Regions from separate parts of the Peribacillus sp. TH14 genome, predicted to be linked through region 1. Evidence: riboswitches for the same ligand, from Rfam matches in the RefSeq annotation. Region 1 holds a riboswitch; each other region holds the start of a gene.

Region 1 (5,621 bases):
TCCCGCATGCTGCAGCCACAATGGCCAATGCCAATACCATGATCGTTAATAAGATTTTCTTCATTTCTCCTACCTCCTGTTATTTTTATCTTCTTCTGATTTTTCTTGAAACAAAATTCCCGGTGGATTGCAATAATTGAACGATGATCACGAGCGCCGCTACTGTGACGACCATCGTCATCGTATCGAACCTTTGATAACCGTAAGCTAAGGCTAAATCTCCTACCCCACCTGCACCGACAGCACCTGCCATGGCCGTAGATCCAACAAGGCCAATTGTCGCTGTTGTAAATGTAAGGATCAACGAACTAAGTCCCTCGGGAATCAAAAAGCGATAAATGATTTGCCATGTCGTCGCCCCCATCGCCTGAGCTGCCTCGATGATCCCTTTGTCCACTTCCAACAGGGAGTTCTCCACAAGCCGGGCAATATAAGGAGCCGCGTAAAAGATTAGCGGAACAATGGCCGCATTCGTTCCGATCGCACTGCCGACAATCATTCTGGTAAACGGAATAAGTGCTACAAGCAAGATGATGAAAGGAACCGACCGCAATATATTGATGACCGGGTTCAATACATTAAAGATCCATTTATTCTCCAGGATGTGACCCTTTCTTGTAATGACAAGTAAGATTCCTAGCGGAAGTCCAATCAGCCCGGAAAATATCAATGAGATGGCTACCATATAAAGTGTGTCACCGAAAGCTGTCGACAGCTGGTCTGCCGTTATTTCCATTCCCCAAAGCGTATTACCCATTTATCTGCACCTCCTGGACGAGAATCCCCTCATCTTTAATATATTGATAAGCCTTGTCCACCTCTTTTTTGTTCCCTGTCACTTCAATAATTAAATTTCCAAAAGGTGTTTCTTGAATTTCAGAAATATTAGCTGATAAAACACTTAAATGAACATCATATTTTTTCGAGATGGTTGAAAGTAAAGGATTGCCTGATGTAGTACCAATAAAGTTAATTTTCCAAATAATCGGAATATATGATCCGGTATTTTTCAGGAAACTTTGTGGGATCTCGTCGTGAATAACAGTTCGTACAAAGTTTTTTGCGATACCTGTTTGGGGCTTCGCAAAAACTTCGAAAACCGAACCTTGTTCAACCACGCGTCCGCCTTCCATGACCGCAACCTTATTGCAAATTTCCCTAATTACAGACATTTCATGAGTGATTAGCAAAATGGTAATATTGTATTCTTTATTAATTTTTTTTAAGAGTCGCAGTACAGCACTAGTTGTTTGTGGATCCAATGCTGACGTCGCTTCATCACACAAAAGAATCGATGGGTTGGTAGCCAACGCTCTAGCAATCCCTATTCGTTGCTTTTGACCGCCAGACAATTGTTCCGGATAACTCCTTGCTTTACTTGATAAGCCAACGAACTCTAACAACTCGCCTACCCGCTCTTTGATTTCTTTACTAGGGGTTCCCGATAAAACTAGCGGCATGGCAATATTATCAAAAACTGTCTTTGAGTTAAGTAAGTTAAAATGTTGAAAAATCATGCCAATTTTTTTCTTTTCTGCCCGTAATTCCTTCGGGTTCAATTTGGTTAAATCCTTCCCCCCAACAATAACCTGTCCATCTGAAGGGTGTTCGAGTAGATTGACTAACCGAATCAACGTACTTTTTCCGGCTCCACTATAACCGACAACACCAAAAATATCGCCTTTTTCAACTGTCAAATTAATTCCTTTCAAAGCTTCAACAGTCTGTTTCTTTGTTTTATATACCTTTTTAACATTTTGAAATTCAATCATTCTGTCTCCCCCCACGCTGTTTATTTGTACGAATTCATTATCCAGAGAAGAGCTTTGCAAAGTTTCATAATGATAGGGTTAAATTTTCGAAACTCACGAGTAATTGCTCACAATTCACGAGTAAATGTGTGAAACTCACGAGTAAATGCGTGAAACTCACGAGTAATTGCGCGAAACTCACGAGTAATTGCGCGAAACTCACGAGTTAATCTGTCAAACTCACGAGTAATTGCTTATAATTCACGATTAGTGCGTGAAACCTACTAATAATTGCACCAATTCTCCAAATAACCATATACATTCTGAATAAACAAAAGAGGCCTCTTCCGTCATCAGACAGAAGAGGCCTCTTTTAGAAATAAAAAAGAGTAAACTCTTAATTTAATTATCTAAGAAAAGCTCCTTCTTATCTTTCAAACTTTCGTCCGTTGGAATTAGCACAGTATTTTTACAAAAGTAAAAACCCGCTGCCGAGGTATCATAGGGCCAAGTCCCTCCACATCTCTTGATAAGAAATAACGTATTTATTTAATTATGTTCCTCACTATATATTCAAATTTTACTAATGTCAACTCTATTTTGAATAATCTAAAATATTTTTACAGTATAATTTTTAATCGTTCATTTAACTATACCTTAAGACAGGTCAGATTTTGCCCTGCATACCATGTATACGGGTAACCTAGGCATAGACTCTATTACAAAAAAACGAAAACATTACGAAGTCAGTCAGGATCAGGACTTCCTTCCTCATAAGGAAAGCTCTGTATCTTGATGAAATAACGGCAAACCTTTGGCAAACTCACTATTCAGGTTGCTACTCACGGTCTGCCTTATCCATGCGGGGAGCTCCCTGCGCCCCCCACTCTTATAATCTTTTGATTGGGGTTTACGTTTATTTTTGAGTTTTTGACCATTTTTTGATAGCAAACTTTCGGTACGTTTAGTATCAAAAAAGAAAAAAGAAAAAACAATAATAAATAGTACCATATATATGCGGTTATAAACTTTTTTGCATCTGTTTTAAATGTGTGAGGACCCTTTGCCCTCATATCTGTAATAATAAAAGTTATTTATTATTACAGCGAAGGAAGACTAAACATGTGTTTTTTCATCTTTAGCACTATTATAATAGCTCTTTCCTTAGAAGAGTTTATTTCTTTTAATTAAAAAACACTCGGTAGAGTTTGAATTCTATAGTATGTCTACTTATCAGCAAAAACAAATCGCTATTTAGAAGCTTCTAATTTTGTCGATATCTACTCAGAATTTGTAGATATTTCTCGGGAAATTGTTGAAATTTGAATTTGGTGATTCCGAATAGTTGGAACAAAGGAATCTCTACTTTTAATTTGCTTGCCTTAGGTTTAAATAGTTATTAACGCAAATTAACATCTGAATATCGTAAAGGAGACTAAAAAAAAGGTAATAAAACCTTTTTCTTATTGCAGTAATGTTTCGTAATGGGTTCTTTGTTGTTCAGTTTTAACTATGACATATCGTTTGTCAGTTAGATGTTCATTTCACGCGGAGCTGCGAGTTCATTGGTTAAAAATTAAGATCTCTTTTAATTGAATGGGAACATGGGTTAAATAAATTGTCATATATATCGGGTATCGTTATCTCTTTTAAAGCTTCTAATTTTGTCGATATCTACTCAGAATTTGTAGATATTTCTCGGGAAATTGTTGAAATTTGAATTTGGTGATTCCGAATAGTTGGAACAAAGGAATTTCTACTTTTGATTTGATTGCCTTAGGTTTAAATAGTTATTAACGCAAATTAACACCTGAATATCGTAAAGGAGACTAAAAAAAAGGTAATTAAACCTTTTTCTTATTACAGTAATGTTTCGTAATGGGTTCTTTGTTGTTCAGTTTTAAGCTATGACATATCGTTTGTCAGTTAGATGTTCATTTCACGCGGAGCTGCGAGTTCATTGGTTAAAAATTAAGATCTCTTTTAATTGAATGGGAACATGGGTTAAATAAATTGTCATATATATCGGGTATCGCTATTTCTGTTTCATTGGTTCCTACCAATCTTTCTTTTTCTTGATACAAGGGTTCTTCTCTCTATCGTCTAGGGGATTGCCCGTATCGCGTAACGCTATAAGCGTTTCGATATCGGATTGAACGAAGATATGCCAATCGCTATCTTTTAACAGCTCCTATCCATATCGCTCTAAGTTTTAAACATACTTTCAAACAGTGGATTTTGTATCTCCACTTCTTCTGCCACTTCCTTGGAAGAGGATGCTCATTCATTCGGATGTATATCCTGTCGCATATCGGCTCCCTCTTTCTATTAAAGATGAAGGTTCTGTAGATTTATTTGCATGTTATATCGCCCCGCGATACGAAACACACAAAAGAACCGATCAGCCCCTTTCTTGAGGAACATTATTAAGGACATGGATCTTGCTGGGGCTGGGAAACTGTTGTTTTAAGCTGAGGCATATCGTTTGTCAGTGGCCATTCATTTCACGCGTAGCTGCGAGTTCATTGATTAAAACAATTAAAATCTCTTTTAATTGTTCGGGATTTTGGATTGAATTGTCAAATTTATCAGGTATCGCTATCTCTGTTTCATTAGTTTCTTCTAATCTATCTTTTTGTTGATACACAAGGTCTTTAGCTATATCGTATAGGGACTTGTCCGTATCGCGTAACGCTATGAGCGCTTCGATGTCGGAGTGAATAAAGATAGGAATCACCATCTTATAAACTCATATCCGTTTCGTTCTAAGTTTTGACCATACTTTTGAACAGTGGGTGTTGCATCCCCACTTCTTCTGCCACTGCCTTAGAAGAGAATACTCGTTCATTCGGATGTATATCATGTTTGTAAATCTAACCCAGATTTTCTATTAAACCTATAGGTTTTGAATTTATTTGCATGTTATATCGCCCAGCGATACGAAACATACAAAAAGGAGACGGTCAACCCCTGTCTGGAGCAACTATTAAGGAGGTCTCTTGTTTTTGAATGCAAGTTTTCAACCTCCTCAACTCCCTTTTTATCAAGCATGCCTTTTTTGCTTGCTTGTGTATTTTGTTTTAGTTGCATATCGCTTAAACAAATCTCCAATGAATTTCAATTGAGCCTTCGTTTGCCTTTAGAACGTCAATACATTGGTATCGCCGAGCTCTTACATAGCAGGTACCAAATCCTGTAAAGTTAAAATACTCTTTCTTAAATTCTGTGTTTCAGCTACGCGAATCATATGGCTCTATGTTTTTATTAAAGTTTTGTGGATTGGCATCTCAATGCTTTTATCCATCATTATATATTTAAAAAAGATTTATCAAATGTTTCTACATCAATAATTTGCTTCCAAGAATCATTACACAGTTGGGCAAAAAAACTTAACGGTCGCCTTATTTTCTGAATATGGAGAAAAGCCCCCACCATTTTTCTGAACGTTTTTGTATCGCTTCTTCTAAACGTTTATTAAACTCATTTTGGGAAGTCCATTCTTTTTTCTGTTCGACCCGCATATTTTGTATTTCTTTTTGTAAGAGTTCACTTTTTTGTTTTTCTTGTTGTAGCAATGTTTCGTAATGGTTATTTTGTTGTTCAGTTAATTGTTCAATTTTAGCATTAGTTCTTTGCGCTGAATTTCCAATACTAGAACTTATAACATGATGATCTTGCTGGAGCCGGGAAACCTTTGTTTTAAGCTCTGACATATCGTTTGTCAGTTGGACATTCATTTCACGTGTGGCTGCGAGTTCATTGACTAAAAACATTAAGACCTCTTTTAATTGATTGGGGTCCTGGGGTAAATTTTCTTCATATGTATCGGGTATCGCTACCTCTGTTTCATAGGATCCTTCTAATCTTTCT
Region 2 (5,621 bases), 940 kb from region 1:
CTTCCCCAAAAAGTTTTGCGATAATCAGGATATTCAGCATCCTTCGCACATACATCAATCGACATCGGATGAATATAAATTGGAACTTTTCTATGTTCCTGTATCCAGGAAGCACCGCCAGTATGGTCCTCATGATAATGCGTTAGCGCCACTAAATCGAAGTCGGCTGATTCATAGAAAGGGATAAGTTCTTCCAATAAAATTTGGGCTCCCGTATCAATCAAGAGGCCGTCTATTAAAAAAACATATACACTCATCCCCGACTTTATTCCTTCAGGGGTCCCTTGTACACAAACCACATCATTTATCGTCTTAATCTCTAGCATGGCTTCCCTCCTCATCAATTGTATAAAAATAGTTTAATATCCTATTTCCCCCTTGTTCATTACAATAAATGTAATATCCCCCCATACTTTTGACAAGCAAATAGTATTTTTCCTAGCAAAGACCCATTGTATATTTTCCGGTAGAATCAAGGCACTGTTTGAAACCATAGTCATTGATTTAAGGTATTCTATTATGCAACTAAGAAAAGAAACAGCAAAAATCTGGCTTCGGTTAAAAGGAAGTTGTTAATAAAGGGTACTCCCTATTTAAGTTTGGACGATAAAAAAATTCACGGCTAATCATTAACGCTGAATAACTGTCAATATTACCTTGGTTGATAAAAAAGCTAAAGCATTCATGATACAGACTTTGAAACAATACTTTCCTGACAAAAACTTCACGTAATTATTAAAAAAAATCGACAAGCTGCTAAAAAGAACGAAGCCTATCTTACAAATATCATAAAAAAGTATGGCTTTCCGACCATTAACGATCAATGGTGACAATACCCCGATTCCAAAAGGTATGATTATCCAATTCTAGATTTACCATAAAAAAATTAATTAAATCACCAGAAAGTTATTCTAAAATTACAGAAACGATTGACAATATGTGAATTTACAAATAATATAGATTATATTAGAAAACTTGTAATATTCCAAAATAATAATTTACTTATCAAGAGTGACTGAGGGAACAGGCCCTGTGATGTCCGGCAACCGCCCCAATCGGGAACGGTGCTACTTCCTGCAGAATGATTACATTCTGAAAGATAAGACGAAATAATTTCGCTGCCTCTTTCTGAATGATAGAGGCAGTTTTTTATGTTTAAGGGGGAAGGCTCATGATTGAAATCCGATCAGTCCGAAAGGAATACATATCGAAAAATACCCGAGTTGTCGGAGTGGATAACGTATCTTTGACAATTCAGACTGGTGAAGTTTATGGGATTGTTGGCTACAGCGGAGCCGGAAAAAGCTCATTAATACGCTGCTTAAATTTGCTTGAACGTCCGACAAAAGGAAAAATCATTATTGACGGGATTGACTTAACGTCTTTATCAGGCAAAGAGCTTCGAAAACAACGACAAAAAATCGGTATGATATTTCAGCACTTTTCCTTAGTCAGTTCCAAAACCGTTTTTGAAAATGTTGCTTTCGCCTTGAAAGCCGCACACAAATCAAAGGGTGTCATCAAAAGTCGCGTTCTAGAACTGCTGGACATAGTTGGGCTTAGTGATAAAAAGGATGTCTATCCGGCCCAGCTCAGCGGAGGTCAAAAGCAACGGGTCGGCATAGCGCGAGCCTTAGCCAATAACCCTACTGTACTATTATGTGATGAAGCGACTTCTGCCCTTGATCCAACAACAACAAAAGCGATTTTACAGTTATTAAAAAAGATTAGTCGGGAACTTGGTATCACTATAGTATTGATTACCCATGAAATGGAAGTAGTCAAAGAACTATGCCATCGAGTCGCTGTCATGCAGGATGGCAGGATTATCGAAGAAGGATCTGTTTATGAGATATTTTCACAACCAAAGCAGCAGTTGACGAAGCAATTCATCAGCAGTGTATTGGATTTTGAGCTTCCCTCACACTTAATTGAGGAAAGCAAAGGAACGATTATTCAAATTCAATTTGAAGGGCCCACCGCCGGTGAATCGATTCTTTCCGATGCTCTACAAAAGTATTCAGTAAAGGGAAATATCTTGCACGGCAAAATTGAATATATTCAGGATGTTCCATTAGGAATCTTAATCATTGAATTAATTGGTGAGGCTGCTGAAGTTCAATCGGCACTGGAATATATAACAAATCGGACCAGTTCTGTGGAGGTGTTGAAACATGTCACTGTTTGATTCCGTCGTCAATATTTTACCTGACCTTAATAAAGCCTTTCTCGAAACAATCTATATGGTTGGAATCTCCCTTGCGGTAGCCCTTCTAATTGGTTTGCCACTTGGAGTATTGCTGTTTACAACGACCAAGAATTTAATCTTTGAAAATAACGTCGTGAATCGATCTCTCGGTTTCGCTGTCAATATTGTCCGTTCAATCCCGTTTATCATTCTCTTAGTCGCCCTCCTTCCTTTAACGGATTTGCTTACTGGATCAACGATAGGGCCAAGAGCGGCTTCTGTTTCCCTATCTGTATCCGCGATACCTTTTTTTGCAAGAATCGTTGAATCGGCATTACGCGAAATAGATAAAGGTGTGATTGAAGCTGCAATTGCTGTAGGTGCCACTCCATGGATGATCATTAAGGATGTACTTCTTCCTGAGGCAAAACCGGGAATCATTCAAGGGTTGACGTTAACGACCATTTCACTTATCGGTTACTCAGCGATGGCTGGGACAATCGGTGGGGGCGGAATTGGTGACCTGGCCATTCGGTACGGCTATTACCGTTATGACAACACAGTCATGATCACGACAATCGTCGTGTTAATCTGCCTTGTACAAATCATTCAAATGGTTGGTGACAAGGCCTCATACTTAGTAAATAAACGATAGAATCAGTCATTTTAACAATGATTTAATACAACATATTACAGGAGGAATTTCCAATGAAAAAAATAGCTTCTTTATTATCTGTTTGCGCACTAGCCCTTGGCTTGGCAGCTTGCGGAAGCGATAATGCTTCCCCAAAAACTGAAGACAAAAAAGAATTGAAAATCGGAGCAACTACCGGTCCTTACGCGGATATGGTAAAAGAGGCCATCAAGCCAGGCCTAGAAGATCTTGGCTACAAAATAGAAATCGTTGAATTCACTGACTATATCCAGCCAAATAAATCACTTGGTAACAATTCAATCGACGCCAACCTTTTCCAGCACAAAGTGTATATGGATAACTTCGCTAAAGAAAATGATTTAGAGCTTTCTGACCTTGTTATTGTACCGACAGCACCAATGGGTATATACTCGAACAAATATAAATCGTTGAAAGACATTAAAGATGGTACATCACTAGCCCTACCGAACGATCCAGTTAACCTTGCACGTGCACTTAAAGTCCTAGTAGATGAAGATTTAATTGAAGTCAAGCCAGATGTCGATCCCTTAAAAATATCGGAAAAAGATGTAACAAAGAACCCAAAAAACATTCAATTCAAACCATTAGAATCGGCTCAATTGCCGCGTGCAACAGACAGCGTTGACCTATCAGCGGTCCCAGGTAACTTCGCTCTTGCAGCAAAAATGGATCTCCAAGATGCCCTTGTTTTAGAAAACATGCCGGATATGTATCGTAATGTTGTTGCTGTGAATACAAAAGATGCAGATGCACAATTTGCTAAGGATATTAAATCAGTAGTTGAATCAGACAAGTTTGAAGAAGTAATCGATAGCAAGTTTGCAGGCTTCGGAAAACCAGATTGGATGAAATAAGAAACCAAACCATAAAATTCAAGGCCTGCTCCCTTTTTGGGAACAGGCCTTGAATTTTTCCGTCATACTATGCGAAGATATCAATCAATGCAATTAATAAGCATTTGTAGTAGGGTTTTACATATATTTTATCATAGATGGATGCTCTCTGAAGGTTCGCATGTTTCTCGGGGAAGACACAATATAATGATATAGTTGTCAATAAAAGCGATAATCAATTATTACTAATTTCATTTTCTCGTTGTTCACACAGTGTCTCCTTGTTTAAGCCTAGCTACATATTGTTCAATTTTTTCGAGAAGTTCAACTGGATCGTTTGCGACAATGTTTACACCATTTACAACTGCAAACGGCTGCATTAAACATTGTCCGCAATACAACAAGCATCTATCCTCAATAACCTCTAGACCGCTACACTCCATTAATTTATCTTTAATAGTTTCCAACTCATCTTCGAAGTTACTAGGGCAGAACTTTACACTAATTTTCATATCTAATTCCCCTTTTATTTAGTTGCTAACATTTTAAGTAGATATACAAAAAATGTGCAAGAGTACACCTAAACGCAAAAATGTTTTATCGCGTTAAAATGTTGCTACCATGATGGTCAACCGCGGTAAAACACATATTTGCGTGGTGAATTTTTATGTATTATGATGTGAACTATCACAGGCGGAAAATTAAGAAAATTCAGCTTTTTTATGTAAAAAAAACGATTAAGGAGCGGTAAATATGACTAAAAAAACAGTTGGATCTTCTAAAGCAAAGAAAGAGGAATTGTTTCCGGTTAAGAGTGTCCATTACGTAGAAATCTATACTGGGAACGCAAAGCAGGCTGCTTATTATTACGCAAACGCTTTCGGATTCAAGCTTATAGCATATAAAGGACTAGAAACAGGCTCCCGTGACCGTGTATCTTACGTTATGGCACAGGGCACCATCCGATTGATTTTAACAGGAACTCTATCAGACAGCACAGATGTGGCTGAGTTTATTAAAACTCATGGCGAAGGAGTAAAAGATATCTCCCTTCTCGTAAAAGACCTAGAAAAAACATATGCGGGTGCTATTGAACGCGGTGGCATCGCTCTTCGAGAACCATGGGTGGAAGAAGATGAAAATGGCAAAGTAAGAAAAGCAATCTTAGGCACATATGGGGATACGATTCACACGCTTGTTGAGCCAATCGATTATAAAGGTGGATTTCTGCCAGGTTTTAAAGCTCGTGAGGACAACTTTGGAGCTCAACCTTCAGGCTTAATCGGTATTGACCACCTTGTTGGTAATGTGGAAGTAATGGATGAATGGACAAATTATTATGAAAAAGTATTCGGTTTTACTGTTCTGAAACATTTTGATGATGAAAACATTTCGACCGAGTACTCAGCCCTAATGTCAAAAGTTATGATGAATGGGACAGGACGCATTAAGTTCCCGATAAATGAACCGGCTGTAGGAAAACGCAAATCTCAAATTCAAGAATTCCTAGATTACTATAATGGTCAAGGTGTTCAGCATCTTGCCCTTTTAACAAACGATATCATCACCACAGTGGCCACACTAAAAGAAAATGGTGTTGAGTTTTTAAAGACTCCTGACACTTATTACGCAGACCTCGCCAATCGTGTAGGAGATATAGATGAAGATGTGAAACGACTTCAAGAACTTAATATCCTTGTCGACCGTGATGATGAAGGGTACTTGCTCCAAATTTTCACAAAACCATTAGTTGACCGTCCAACTATGTTTATCGAAGTCATTCAGCGTAAAGGTGCACTTGGTTTTGGCGATGGAAACTTTAAAGCATTGTTTGAATCGATTGAACGCGAACAGGAACTTCGTGGAAATATTTAATATGAACCGGCCATCTGGCGTAATACCCAGTATGGCCTCCTATTATAGG
Region 3 (5,621 bases), 810 kb from region 1:
TCCAGTTTACGCTGGGGCTAGAAACGTTGCATGTGAGAATGAAAGAGCATCTTTCGAATACTAAGTCTGTTATTCAATATTTGGAAAATCATCCTGCTGTGAACTGGGTTTCGCACCCTAGTAATGGAAGTCACCCTGATAAAGCGCTGGCGGATAAATATTTGCCTAAGGGAGCAGGATCTGTTGTGACTTTTGGAATTCAAGGTGGACGCGAAGCTGGAGCAAAACTTATCAATTCGGTAGAGTTATGGTCGCATGTAGCCAACGTAGGGGATGCTAAAAGTTTAATTATCCACCCTGCTAGTACGACCCATCAACAATTGAATGATGTAGGTTTAGCAAAAGCGGGTGTAAGTGCTGATCAAGTGCGCATATCGATTGGTATTGAAAACGTAGAGGATTTAATAGAAGATTTAGAGCAGGCAATTGAAAAAGCGACGAATATTGTCTCCTTAACTTCTAAAACTGTTTAATAAAAAAGACCTGTTCATTCTTTCCTAGAAATATTATACATTGCGCTCCTTTTTTATCTATGATAAAATTTCTCCATACTAAAGAACTTAATGATGTACAAATATTCTATATATTAGCTCTTATCAAGAGAGGTGGAGGGATGTGCCCGATGAAACCCGGCAACCGACAAGGAAATTTCCTTGGAAAGGTGCCAATTCACACAAAGTTTAATCGCTTTGGAAGATGAGAGAAAGGCCTGCTTTTTCACCTGCCTTTCTGCTCATGCAGAAAGGTTTTTTCTATTTAGTTTGGGAAAACCTTTACATGTATAGCAATATTGAAAAACGGTTTTAAATCATATTTACAGGCTGATAATGAAGATAAATCAACTAAGTTCATAGGTTTTATTGGATAAAAGAGGTGAGTATTAATGATTACATTGACAAAAGTTAGTAAGCTATTCCGAACAGGAAAAGGAAGCAGTGACACGATTAAGGCTGTAAATAATGTTAATGTTGAAATAAATAAAGGCGAGATTTTCGGTATTATTGGCTACAGCGGAGCAGGGAAAAGTACTTTGATCAGGATGCTTAATGGATTGGAAACACCAACAGAAGGATCCGTTGTGGTGGCTGATAAAGAAATTTCCAAAATCAAAGGTGCTAAGCTACGTAAAGCTCGACAAGAAATCAGCATGATCTTTCAACATTTTAATTTATTATGGTCTAGAACCGTTCAGGAGAATATATCGTTTCCTCTAGAAATTGCAGGGGTTTCGAAAAATGAGCGTATCAAGCGTGTGAATGAATTAATTAAGTTAGTTGGGCTTGAAGGAAGAGAAAAGGCATATCCTTCGCAATTAAGCGGAGGGCAAAAACAAAGGGTCGGGATTGCTAGGGCTCTTGCTAACAATCCTAAGGTGCTACTGTGCGATGAAGCGACGTCTGCTTTAGACCCGCAGACAACCGATTCAATACTTGAATTGCTTGTGGACATCAATAAGCGTCTTGGTCTAACGATTGTTTTGATTACACATGAAATGCACGTCATCCGTAAAATTTGTCACCGCGTTGCAGTAATGGAAAGTGGTCAAGTAGTTGAACAAGGACCTGTCCTGGAAGTCTTCAAGAATCCGAAAGAACAAATGACGAAGCGTTTCGTTCAACAGGTAACAGAGCCTGAAGAAACAAAAGAAACAATGGAACACTTGCTGGAACGCTATCCAGCAGGAAAAGTAATTCAATTGACGTTCGTAGGAGATCATGCAGAGAGTCCGTTAATTACTAGGCTGGTACGTAACTTTGAGTTGGATGTCAATATCGTTCAAGGAAAAATATCTCAAACTAGAAGTGGTTCATATGGAACGTTATTTATCCACCTTGATGGCAATGAGGATGAAATGCTCCGCGCAATCGAATTCATTAAAGCACAGCATGTAGGCGTGGAGGTGATTACTCATGCTTGAAGAATTATTACCGAATGTATATTGGGAAGACATTATTGAAGCAACAAAAGAAACACTTTATATGACTAGTATCTCAGTACTAGCAACCTTTTTTATAGGCATACTATTAGGGCTAGTCCTGTTTTTAACAGGGAAAGGTAACTTGTGGGAAAATCGGGTAATTAACACGACCATGAGTGCTATCGTTAATATTTTCCGTTCCATTCCATTCCTTATTTTAATTGTGTTGCTCATACCTTTCACAAAATTGCTTGTCGGTTCTATGATCGGTGAGGATGCTGCTTTACCAGCCCTTATTATCGGGGCGGCACCATTTTATGCACGTATGGTTGAAATCGGCCTCCGTGAAATCGATAAAGGTGTAATTGAAGCGGCTAAATCAATGGGAGCGAAAACGAGCACGATCATTTGGAAGGTACTTCTTCCAGAATCGATGCCAGCATTAATTTCAGGGATTACGGTAACATCGATTGCATTGGTTGGGTATACCGCAATGGCAGGGGTTATCGGTGCAGGCGGGCTTGGTAATCTGGCCTATCTAGACGGCTATCAAAGGACTCACAATGACGTTACACTTGTAGCGACGATTGTTATACTAATTATCGTCTTCATTATTCAAATTATTGGAGATGTGATTACATCTAAATTAGACAAAAGATAAAGGGAGATGAATAGGATGAAAAAGTTTTTAGGATTTGCATTAGTACTTGTTTTATCGATTGCTCTTGCTGCTTGTGGAACCGATAAGGACAACAGCGGCAGCGATACAGAAAAGGAAACGAAAAAATTAGTTGTAGGTGCATCCAATGTTCCGCATGCTGAGATTCTTGAAAAAGCTAAACCTCTTCTTGAAGAAAAAGGAATTGAGTTGGAAATTAAACGGTTCCAAGATTATGTTTTACCGAATAAGGCTTTAAACGATAAAGAATTGGATGCTAACTACTTTCAACACATTCCATATTTAGAGGGGCAAATTAAAGAAAATGGATATGACTTCGTTAATGCTGGTGGAATTCATATCGAGCCGATTGCTCTATATTCAAAAAAATATAAAAGCATTGATAAACTTCCGGAAGGCGCAACAATTATTATGAGCAGCTCTGTTGCTGACCACGGACGTGCGTTATCTCTATTAGAAAAAAATGGCCTGATTACATTAAAAGAAGGCATCGATAAAACGACAGCTACAACAAAAGACATTGTTGAAAATAAGAAAAAACTTAAATTTGATGCTAATTATGAAGCAGCTTTACTTCCGAAAATTTATGAGAGTGGCGAAGGGGATGCCGTTCTAATCAACTCTAACTATGCGATTGACGCTGGATTGAATCCGCTTAAAGATTCAATTGCTATTGAAGACTCTGAATCACCATATGTGAACGTTATTGCTGTTAACAAAGGTGATGAAAATAAAGAAGAAATCAAAACGCTAGTAGAAGTATTACATTCTAAAGAAATTCAAGATTTTATTCTAAAGGAATACAAAGGTGCAGTCGTACCAACTAAATAATTTATGGTAAAGAACGACCTGGAAATCTTCAGGTCGTTTTTTGTTTAAAGATGAAAACACAGGGTATAGAATTAATAGAGTAATAAAGTAATTCACAAATTTGAAAGGATGGTTCACTATCAATACTTTAGATTTAAATGTAACAAGCGAAATGGAAAAAGCGATGCAGTTATCACATGGGATTGGCTATAATGAGTACAGCAGAAATTTAGACCTCCGTATCGAGGTTGAGAAAGAACGAGATAAGGAACATGAAAAGTGCAACAAAATGGTCATTGACCTACAACGTAAAATTCACGGTTAAGCATATAAAAGAGTCTTTAAAAGATCGGTCTGTAGAGGTAAAATGATAAGTGGTCTAGAAAATAAGGGTTTCCTTATTAGATTAACTTACATAGCACCTAGCAGACCTTTTTTTCTTTAACAAAGGTAATATGTACCTTCCAATTAAGATTTTTTAGACATATATTAATAAGAACGAAGGTTTGTTGAATAATAAGTTTTAAATAAGAAAAGCTAAAATAAGGCTCTATTTGCTGTAAATAGCCTATAACAGTAGGGTTTGTAACAATAGGACAGGTTTTCATCATGAAAGAAGTGGAAACCCCTATCTATATTAGTTGATTCCAAATTGGATTTGTTATAAAATTGGAATGAGAATAAAGTGAGAATGCTTTTATGAAAAATAAATAGTAAAGAAAGTAGTTTTTACTTTCTGGTAATAAAATAGGAATTAGTTCACGGAGGTATTATTATGTCAGCTTCTACATTAACGGTTAAAGATCTTCACGTATCAATTGAGGGTAAAGAGATTTTAAAAGGGGTTAACCTTGAAGTAAAAGGCGGAGAAATCCATGCAATCATGGGACCAAATGGAACTGGTAAATCCACTTTATCTTCAGCAATTATGGGTCACCCTAAATATGAAGTAACAAGCGGCAGCATCACATTCGATGGTGAAGACGTATTGGAAATGGAAGTTGACGAGCGCGCTCGTGTTGGTCTTTTCCTTGCTATGCAATATCCAAGCGAAATCAGTGGTGTTACAAATGCTGACTTCTTACGTTCTTCTATCAATGCACGTCGTGAAGAAGGCGATGAAATTTCATTGATGAAATTCATCCGTAAAATGGACGAAAAAATGGCATTCCTTGAAATGGATGAAGATATGGCGCAACGTTATTTAAATGAAGGATTCTCAGGCGGAGAGAAAAAACGTAACGAGATTCTTCAATTAATGATGATTCAGCCAAAAATCGCTATTTTAGATGAAATTGACTCTGGGCTAGATATCGATGCTCTTAAAGTCGTTTCAAAAGGAATCAACGAAATGCGCGGAGAAGACTTTGGATGTTTAATCATCACTCACTACCAACGTCTATTAAATTACATCACTCCTGATTACGTACATGTAATGATGCAAGGCCGTGTTGTAAAATCAGGCGGGCCTGAACTAGCTGCACGTTTAGAAGCAGAAGGTTATGATTGGATCAAACAAGAATTGGGCATTGAAGACGAAACTGTTGGCGAAGAAGCGTAAGTAGGAGGATTTGCAATGACTACAGAAACGAAATTACCGTTTGAACAAGAGGACATAAGCTCTTATTCAACTAAAAATAATGAGCCAGCTTGGCTATCTGAGCTTCGAATTCAAGCGTTTTCTGAATTAGAAAAGCTCCCAATGCCAAAGCCGGATAAAACAAAAATCGATAAATGGAATTTTACTTCTTTCAAGACTCATACAGTTGAAAGTGAAACTTTTGCCTCTTTAGATGAGCTTCCGGAAGAAATTAAATCCATCATTGAAGGAAATGAAAACTTATACATTCAACGCAATAATACGCCGGCACATATTAATTTGTCAGCAAAAATAAAAGAACAAGGCGTTATTTTCACGGATATTTTTACAGCGGCTCGTGACCATGCTGAGCTCGTACAAAAATATTTCATGAAGGACGGAGTTAAAATAGATGAGCACCGTTTAACAGCATTACATGCTGCATTAGTTAACGGTGGTGCATTCCTTTATGTTCCAAAAAATGTAGAGATCAAAGATCCAATTCAAGCAGTATTTTTGTTGGATAACCCTGAAACTACACTTTTCAACCACGTTTTAATCGTGGCAGAAGATAATAGCTCTGTAACATATGTAGAGAACTACTTCTCAAGCCTTGAGTCTAACGAAGGTATTGC
Region 4 (5,621 bases), 2.9 Mb from region 1:
CTGAAAAATTTGCAACTGCAATCGTTCAAGCGACTACATATTATACTGATTATGAATTGATTGGCCGGCTGTCAAAAGAGTTAGGCAGTGCAATGAAAGGTATTGATATTTCTAAGCTTGCTCCATCAGAACGGATGCAGGAACGTGGCTGGTAATATGATAACCATCGGTGTTTTGGGTTTACAGGGTGCTGTTGAAGAACATTTAAATCAAATTAAAGCTGCAGGTGAACAAGCTATAATTGTTAAAAAACCTGAACAGTTAAAAGAAATTGATGGCTTAATTATTCCAGGCGGAGAAAGCACTACGATGAGAAAGCTCATGGATCGTTACGGATTTATGGAACCCATCAAAACCTTTTTTGAACTAAAAAAACCTGTCTTCGGTACATGTGCGGGAATGGTATTGGCCGCAAAGAAATTGACTGGGGATGAAGAGGCTTATCTTGGATTAATGGACATTTCCGTGAAAAGGAACGGATTTGGACGTCAGCGGGATAGTTTTGAAGCACAACTCTCGATCAAAGGAATGGAAGAACCATTTACAACTGTCTTCATCCGGGCACCATTCGCGGAAGAAATTGGTGAAGACGTAGAGGTATTAGCTCTTTATGAAGAACATGTTGTTGCTGCGAGACAAGAACATGTCCTGGTTAGTGCTTTTCATCCAGAATTAACAGGGGATAATCGTTTTATACAACTCTTCATCGAAATGGTGAAAGAATCTATCAGTAAAGTTGAAGTAAAAATGTGCTAAATATTAATGAGCTGTCCTATTTTAATAGGGCGACTTTTTGTATGCAATAAGATATAAAGGGAACTTTAAAAAAACATCATTTCGCTTGAAATTATTATTCAATAAATCAATAATAAAAGTGAGTAAATACTTACTTATTTATTTTGAGCGTTGAAAGGGGAATTTATATGACAGCAAGAGTGGCAGTTATTACAGGTGGAGCAAGTGGAATAGGCCGTGCAACATGTCTAAAATTTGCAAAAAAAGGGGACAAAGTCGTTGTTGCGGATTTTAACGAGGCCATGGCAGAAGAAACTGTTGAACTGATTAAGGCAGAAGGCGGAGAAGCTATTTTTGTTAAAACTGATGTTTCAAAGCAAGAAGATGTGGAAGCATTGGTCAATATCGCTGTAGATGTTTATGGAAGAATTGATATTATGTTCAATAACGCTGGCATAGGTGCGGGTGGCATGATTCTTGAACAAAATATGGAAGGGTACTTTAAAACGATCGGAGTAAACCAACACGGTGTGGCTTTTGGCATCATGGCAGCCGGACGTAAAATGAAGGAACTAGGAAGTAAGGGAGTTATTATAAATGCTGCTTCGGTGTTTGGCTATTTAGCTTCACATGGGACTTTCGCATACCAGGCTTCTAAAGGCGCTGTAAGAATGATGACACAAACAGCGGCTTTGGAATTGGGTGCTTATGGAATACGAGTAGTAGGTATCGCACCAGGCGGTGTGGATACTCCAATTATCCAAGGATATAAAGATATGGGAATCATCGATAAATTGAATGCAAGCCAAATGCGCGGCAAATTAATTAAGCCGGAAGCAATTGCGAATGCTGTTTATCTACTATCATTAGATGAAGCTGATGCGATTAATGGCAGTATTGTTATGGTTGATGATGGCTATGCATCTTTTAAATAATTTTGAAAAGGAAAACAGCGTCCTAATCCGACGATGTTTTCTTTTTATGTCTTATATGACTAATGCAAGTCTCATAGACCAAAGGTTATATTGACCGATTGGTATCATCAGGCTATTATGGAAAATAGATCGGACAAGCCGGTCTTATCTTTTTTAAAAGAAGGTTGATATTTTTGAAAAAAGGGCAGCAAACAAAAGAACGGATCATTAATGTAGCCCGGACTCTTTTTGCCAGTAAAGGTTTTGACATGACCAGAACGAATGAAATCGCTTCTGCCTGTAATGTTTCCGAAGCTACGATTTACAAATACTTTGACAGCAAAAAAGAGTTGCTTTTGGCTACGATTACTCCTAGTGAAAAAGAAGATGCGGAAGTTGAGACTAGCCACCTTTCTACGGATGAGCTTGTAGAGAATCACGTTATCACATTGATAAAAAAAATTCTTGAAAATAAAGAACAGTATTCGATATTATTTCGAGAAACTCAATACGATCAAGAAATTTCTAAACAATATGTTGAGCAAATCTTCAAGCCAAATGCTAAGCTTATTGAACTTCAGAAGAGAATTGATACTGGAGAGATTCACTATATTTCCGATATTATCTTATTTAATGTAGGAATTATTTCTTTTACATTAGCTTTATCGACCCATTATGAGATTCATCAACAGAAAACGGAACCGTATTTTACTGAGGAACGAATAAAGAGTATTGCTCAGCTTTTAGTATATGGGATTCATGGAAAAAGCAATAATACATAAATAAACGGTCATATTTAAGGCGTATGAGTCAACAAGCCGCAAATATGACCGTTGCTTTATCTACTATTAGTATTAGTTATTCAAGCTTGTACCTCTAGACTTGACGATACATTGTGCAAACTAGTGTAATCCGAAGAATGGAACTATACCTGTTATTTTGGAGATGCAAAAATTAAAAGGTCAAGGAAGAAACAGATTTAAATTTCAGGAAAAATAGAGGGGGATAACTGATGAAAGTTTCTGAATAGGTTATTCATATTAATCCCGAGTTAAACACTTGACTTTTATTTTTCTGAATATTACGATGATTATATGATACATGACTTTACCTAGGCAGGGTTCTTATCCGATTTATTAGTGATTGAGTGATTTTTATTGAATCAGCAAGTCTTATCGCAGATAAGAAAATAATAGGAGGAAATTTATATGAGCGAAATCGTAATTTTATCAGGCAGTCCAGCGAGTCCATCAAGAACTGACATCTCTTTAAAACATGTTCGATCACTAGTTGAACAAGTGGGGTTTACCACTGCTTATTACTCTATAACGGATTTTTCCGCAGATGATCTATTCCAAGGCCGGTATAATAGTGAAGATATAATAAAGCTTTCAGAAAAAATTCAGGAAGCTAGAGGTATCATTATTGGTTCACCAGTATATAAGGCATCTTACACAGGCGTGTTAAAAGCTTTGATTGATTTGCTACCTGAGGGTGCATTTAAAAATAAGCCTGTTCTGCCAATTATGATTGGTGGAAGTAACAGGCATTTATTGGCGATTGATTACGCACTTAAACCTTTAATTTCAATTTTAAAAGGTGAGCCGTTGCAGGGCTTATATTTTGTAGATAAGGAAATAGATAAGCAGAATCCAGAAAGCCCAATTAAAGATAGCGAATTAGTTGATCGTGTGCAAAGTCAGGTGCAAGAATTTGTTGAAGCGATTCAATTAAGAAATAATTAAATGCTGTTAATAGACTAAAAGTAAAGGCTTAAGGTTTTGAACTATTTTTATTTTCATGAGATTAAAGATTATTTATGTACAATCATTAAAACTAATTAACCTTAACAATTAGGCCTTAAACAATTGTAAAAAGAGGTAAGTAATGAAATAGACTCATTTTTTTTAAGAGTTTCTCTTGAAAATGAGTCTATTTTCATATTTAACTTATACAATATCCGTTCAAGGAAAAGTGTGTATAATAATAACAGTTCACCCATTTTATTAATCCAAGTTATTTTATAAGAAAACTCCATTGACAAGGAATAAATATATGTTAATATTTAAAATAATAAAACTTATCCAGAGCGACGGAGGGAATTGGCCCTTTGAAGTCCAGCAACCTGCATGATGGATGCAAGGTGCTACATCCAACAAAATGTTGATCATTTTGGAAGATAAGGTAAAAAATATTACCTTGAAAATCTTTCCATCATGGAAGGGTTTTTATTTCTGTAAAATTCGTTTGCAAACCATAGCATTGTAAGATGTTTTGGAATATATAAATTTAAGAAAATGCATTTTATAAACGGGTCAGCTATACGATAAGCTAGTCTCGGATTTTCTTAAAGGAGGAACTGGCTTGGAAAAAGAGAATCAGCTGGAGGAAATATTTGAACGCCTACAAGAAATGCTTAAGTCGATGAAATATGGATCCATAACACTTATCGTCCAGGATGGTAAAATTATTCAAATGGAAAGAAATGAAAAGCTGAGAATTAAATAAGGTATCTGCTGACTAGAAAACTAGAGGTGGATTTAACTGATATAAAAGAGAGTATTAGTTAAATTCGTCTCTTTTTTCTAGGGTCTTTTAAGCGTTAAAAAACAACAGCGAGTATTAATCACAAGTTACTCTATTCTGTGAAACATTTAGCAAGTTTTTAGAGGGGGCTTTAAGATTGTCTGCATTAGTAAACTATGAAAATTTCGACACAGAGATTTTGCCTGCATTTCCTGAGGACAGTGAGACAAAAGGTGCTTTAGAAGTTCTTGAGTGGGCAAATTCCCAATATGGTAACAAACTCATTTATGCATGTAGTTTCGGCATTGAAGGAATAGTACTTACGGATTTATTGGCAAAGGTCAATCCTTCAGCCAAAATTGTTTTTCTGGATACGGATGTTCATTTTGAAGAGACTTACAAATTAATTGAACAAGTTAAAAAGCGCTATCCGCAGCTTTCAATTGAAATGAAAAAGCCGGCATTGACGCTCGAGGAACAAGCAACTGAATATGGAGATGAGTTATGGCTCCGTGATTCAAATAAATGTTGCAGCATACGTAAGATCGCGCCGCTTACTGAGGTACTTTCAACGGCAACTGCTTGGCTCTCGGGACTACGCAGGGAGCAATCTGAAACAAGAGCATTAACGGAATATATTAATCAAGATAATAAGTTTAAATCAATTAAAATATGCCCGCTTATTCAATGGACATGGAAAGATGTATGGCGCTATGCCCATAAAAATGGACTTCCATATAATGTTCTTCACGATAATGGATATCCTAGTATTGGCTGTAAAACATGTACGGCACCTGCTATCAATGCCGATGATTTACGCTCAGGACGTTGGCAGGGCGCGCAAAAAACAGAATGCGGATTACATTTATCTTAATAAATAGAAAATTTAGGGGGAAATTAGTATGACAGTTAGCTTACCGCACGGAGGAACGTTGATCAATCGTTGGGAACCAGACTATGATATTACTAAAATAAACAACTCAATCGAAATTGATGAGATTGCTTTAAGTGACCTGGAATTAATAGGTACTGGGGCCTATAGTCCTATTAAAGGATTCTTTACAAAAGATGACTATCAAGCAGTGGTTAAGGATATGAGGCTTAGCAGCGGCCATGTTTGGAGCATCCCGATTACTTTGCCGATTACTGATGAAGTAGCAAAAGCTCTTACTCTAGGAGAAGAAGTAAAGTTGAATCATGAAGGAGAAACATACGGAGTTCTCATTGTTTCTGATATCTTCAGACCTGATAAACAATTGGAAGCCACATTAGTTTATCAAACGGATGATGAGAAACATCCTGGTGTGAAAAATTTGTATAACCGTGGTGAAGTATATGTCGGCGGGGATATTAAATTAGTTAAACGAATCGAACGTCCACTATTCCAAGATCATTATTTGGATCCTGTTGACACAAGAAAAACTTTTGCTGAAAAAGGCTGGAAAA

What was found. A riboswitch is a leader RNA that binds a small molecule or an ion and turns the genes downstream of it on or off. The one in region 1 is predicted to bind S-adenosylmethionine.
Region 2: it holds a riboswitch for S-adenosylmethionine, as region 1 does, so the genes downstream of both, JFU50_RS03890 (methionine ABC transporter ATP-binding protein) here and JFU50_RS08210 (methionine ABC transporter ATP-binding protein) in region 1, are expected to answer to the same signal.
Region 3: it holds a riboswitch for S-adenosylmethionine, as region 1 does, so the genes downstream of both, JFU50_RS12120 (methionine ABC transporter ATP-binding protein) here and JFU50_RS08210 (methionine ABC transporter ATP-binding protein) in region 1, are expected to answer to the same signal.
Region 4: it holds a riboswitch for S-adenosylmethionine, as region 1 does, so the genes downstream of both, JFU50_RS22505 (YezD family protein) here and JFU50_RS08210 (methionine ABC transporter ATP-binding protein) in region 1, are expected to answer to the same signal.

What each region holds. Positions count from the first base shown of each region.
Region 1 is NZ_JAEKEK010000001.1:1,702,912-1,708,532, forward strand. It holds gene JFU50_RS08200 (MetQ/NlpA family ABC transporter substrate-binding protein) at 1-64, opposite strand, end outside; gene JFU50_RS08205 (methionine ABC transporter permease) at 86-736, opposite strand; gene JFU50_RS08210 (methionine ABC transporter ATP-binding protein) at 750-1,772, opposite strand; SAM riboswitch class I at 2,176-2,287, opposite strand; gene JFU50_RS08215 (hypothetical protein) at 2,523-2,762, opposite strand; gene JFU50_RS08220 (hypothetical protein) at 4,240-4,491, opposite strand; gene JFU50_RS08230 (hypothetical protein) at 5,153-5,621, opposite strand, start outside.
Region 2 is NZ_JAEKEK010000001.1:766,142-771,762, forward strand. It holds gene JFU50_RS03885 (MBL fold metallo-hydrolase) at 1-326, opposite strand, end outside; SAM riboswitch class I at 1,000-1,106, shown strand; gene JFU50_RS03890 (methionine ABC transporter ATP-binding protein) at 1,172-2,188, shown strand; gene JFU50_RS03895 (methionine ABC transporter permease) at 2,175-2,843, shown strand; gene JFU50_RS03900 (MetQ/NlpA family ABC transporter substrate-binding protein) at 2,897-3,718, shown strand; gene JFU50_RS03905 (DUF1450 domain-containing protein) at 3,964-4,209, opposite strand; gene hppD (4-hydroxyphenylpyruvate dioxygenase) at 4,451-5,572, shown strand.
Region 3 is NZ_JAEKEK010000001.1:2,514,326-2,519,946, forward strand. It holds gene JFU50_RS12115 (O-acetylhomoserine aminocarboxypropyltransferase/cysteine synthase family protein) at 1-473, shown strand, start outside; SAM riboswitch class I at 591-703, shown strand; gene JFU50_RS12120 (methionine ABC transporter ATP-binding protein) at 884-1,918, shown strand; gene JFU50_RS12125 (methionine ABC transporter permease) at 1,911-2,579, shown strand; gene JFU50_RS12130 (MetQ/NlpA family ABC transporter substrate-binding protein) at 2,595-3,428, shown strand; gene JFU50_RS12135 (hypothetical protein) at 3,580-3,732, shown strand; gene sufC (Fe-S cluster assembly ATPase SufC) at 4,183-4,968, shown strand; gene sufD (Fe-S cluster assembly protein SufD) at 4,984-5,621, shown strand, end outside.
Region 4 is NZ_JAEKEK010000001.1:4,620,496-4,626,116, forward strand. It holds gene pdxS (pyridoxal 5'-phosphate synthase lyase subunit PdxS) at 1-155, shown strand, start outside; gene pdxT (pyridoxal 5'-phosphate synthase glutaminase subunit PdxT) at 157-756, shown strand; gene JFU50_RS22490 (SDR family NAD(P)-dependent oxidoreductase) at 924-1,670, shown strand; gene JFU50_RS22495 (TetR/AcrR family transcriptional regulator) at 1,844-2,431, shown strand; gene ssuE (NADPH-dependent FMN reductase) at 2,858-3,394, shown strand; SAM riboswitch class I at 3,727-3,835, shown strand; gene JFU50_RS22505 (YezD family protein) at 4,014-4,157, shown strand; gene JFU50_RS22510 (phosphoadenylyl-sulfate reductase) at 4,372-5,049, shown strand; gene sat (sulfate adenylyltransferase) at 5,078-5,621, shown strand, end outside.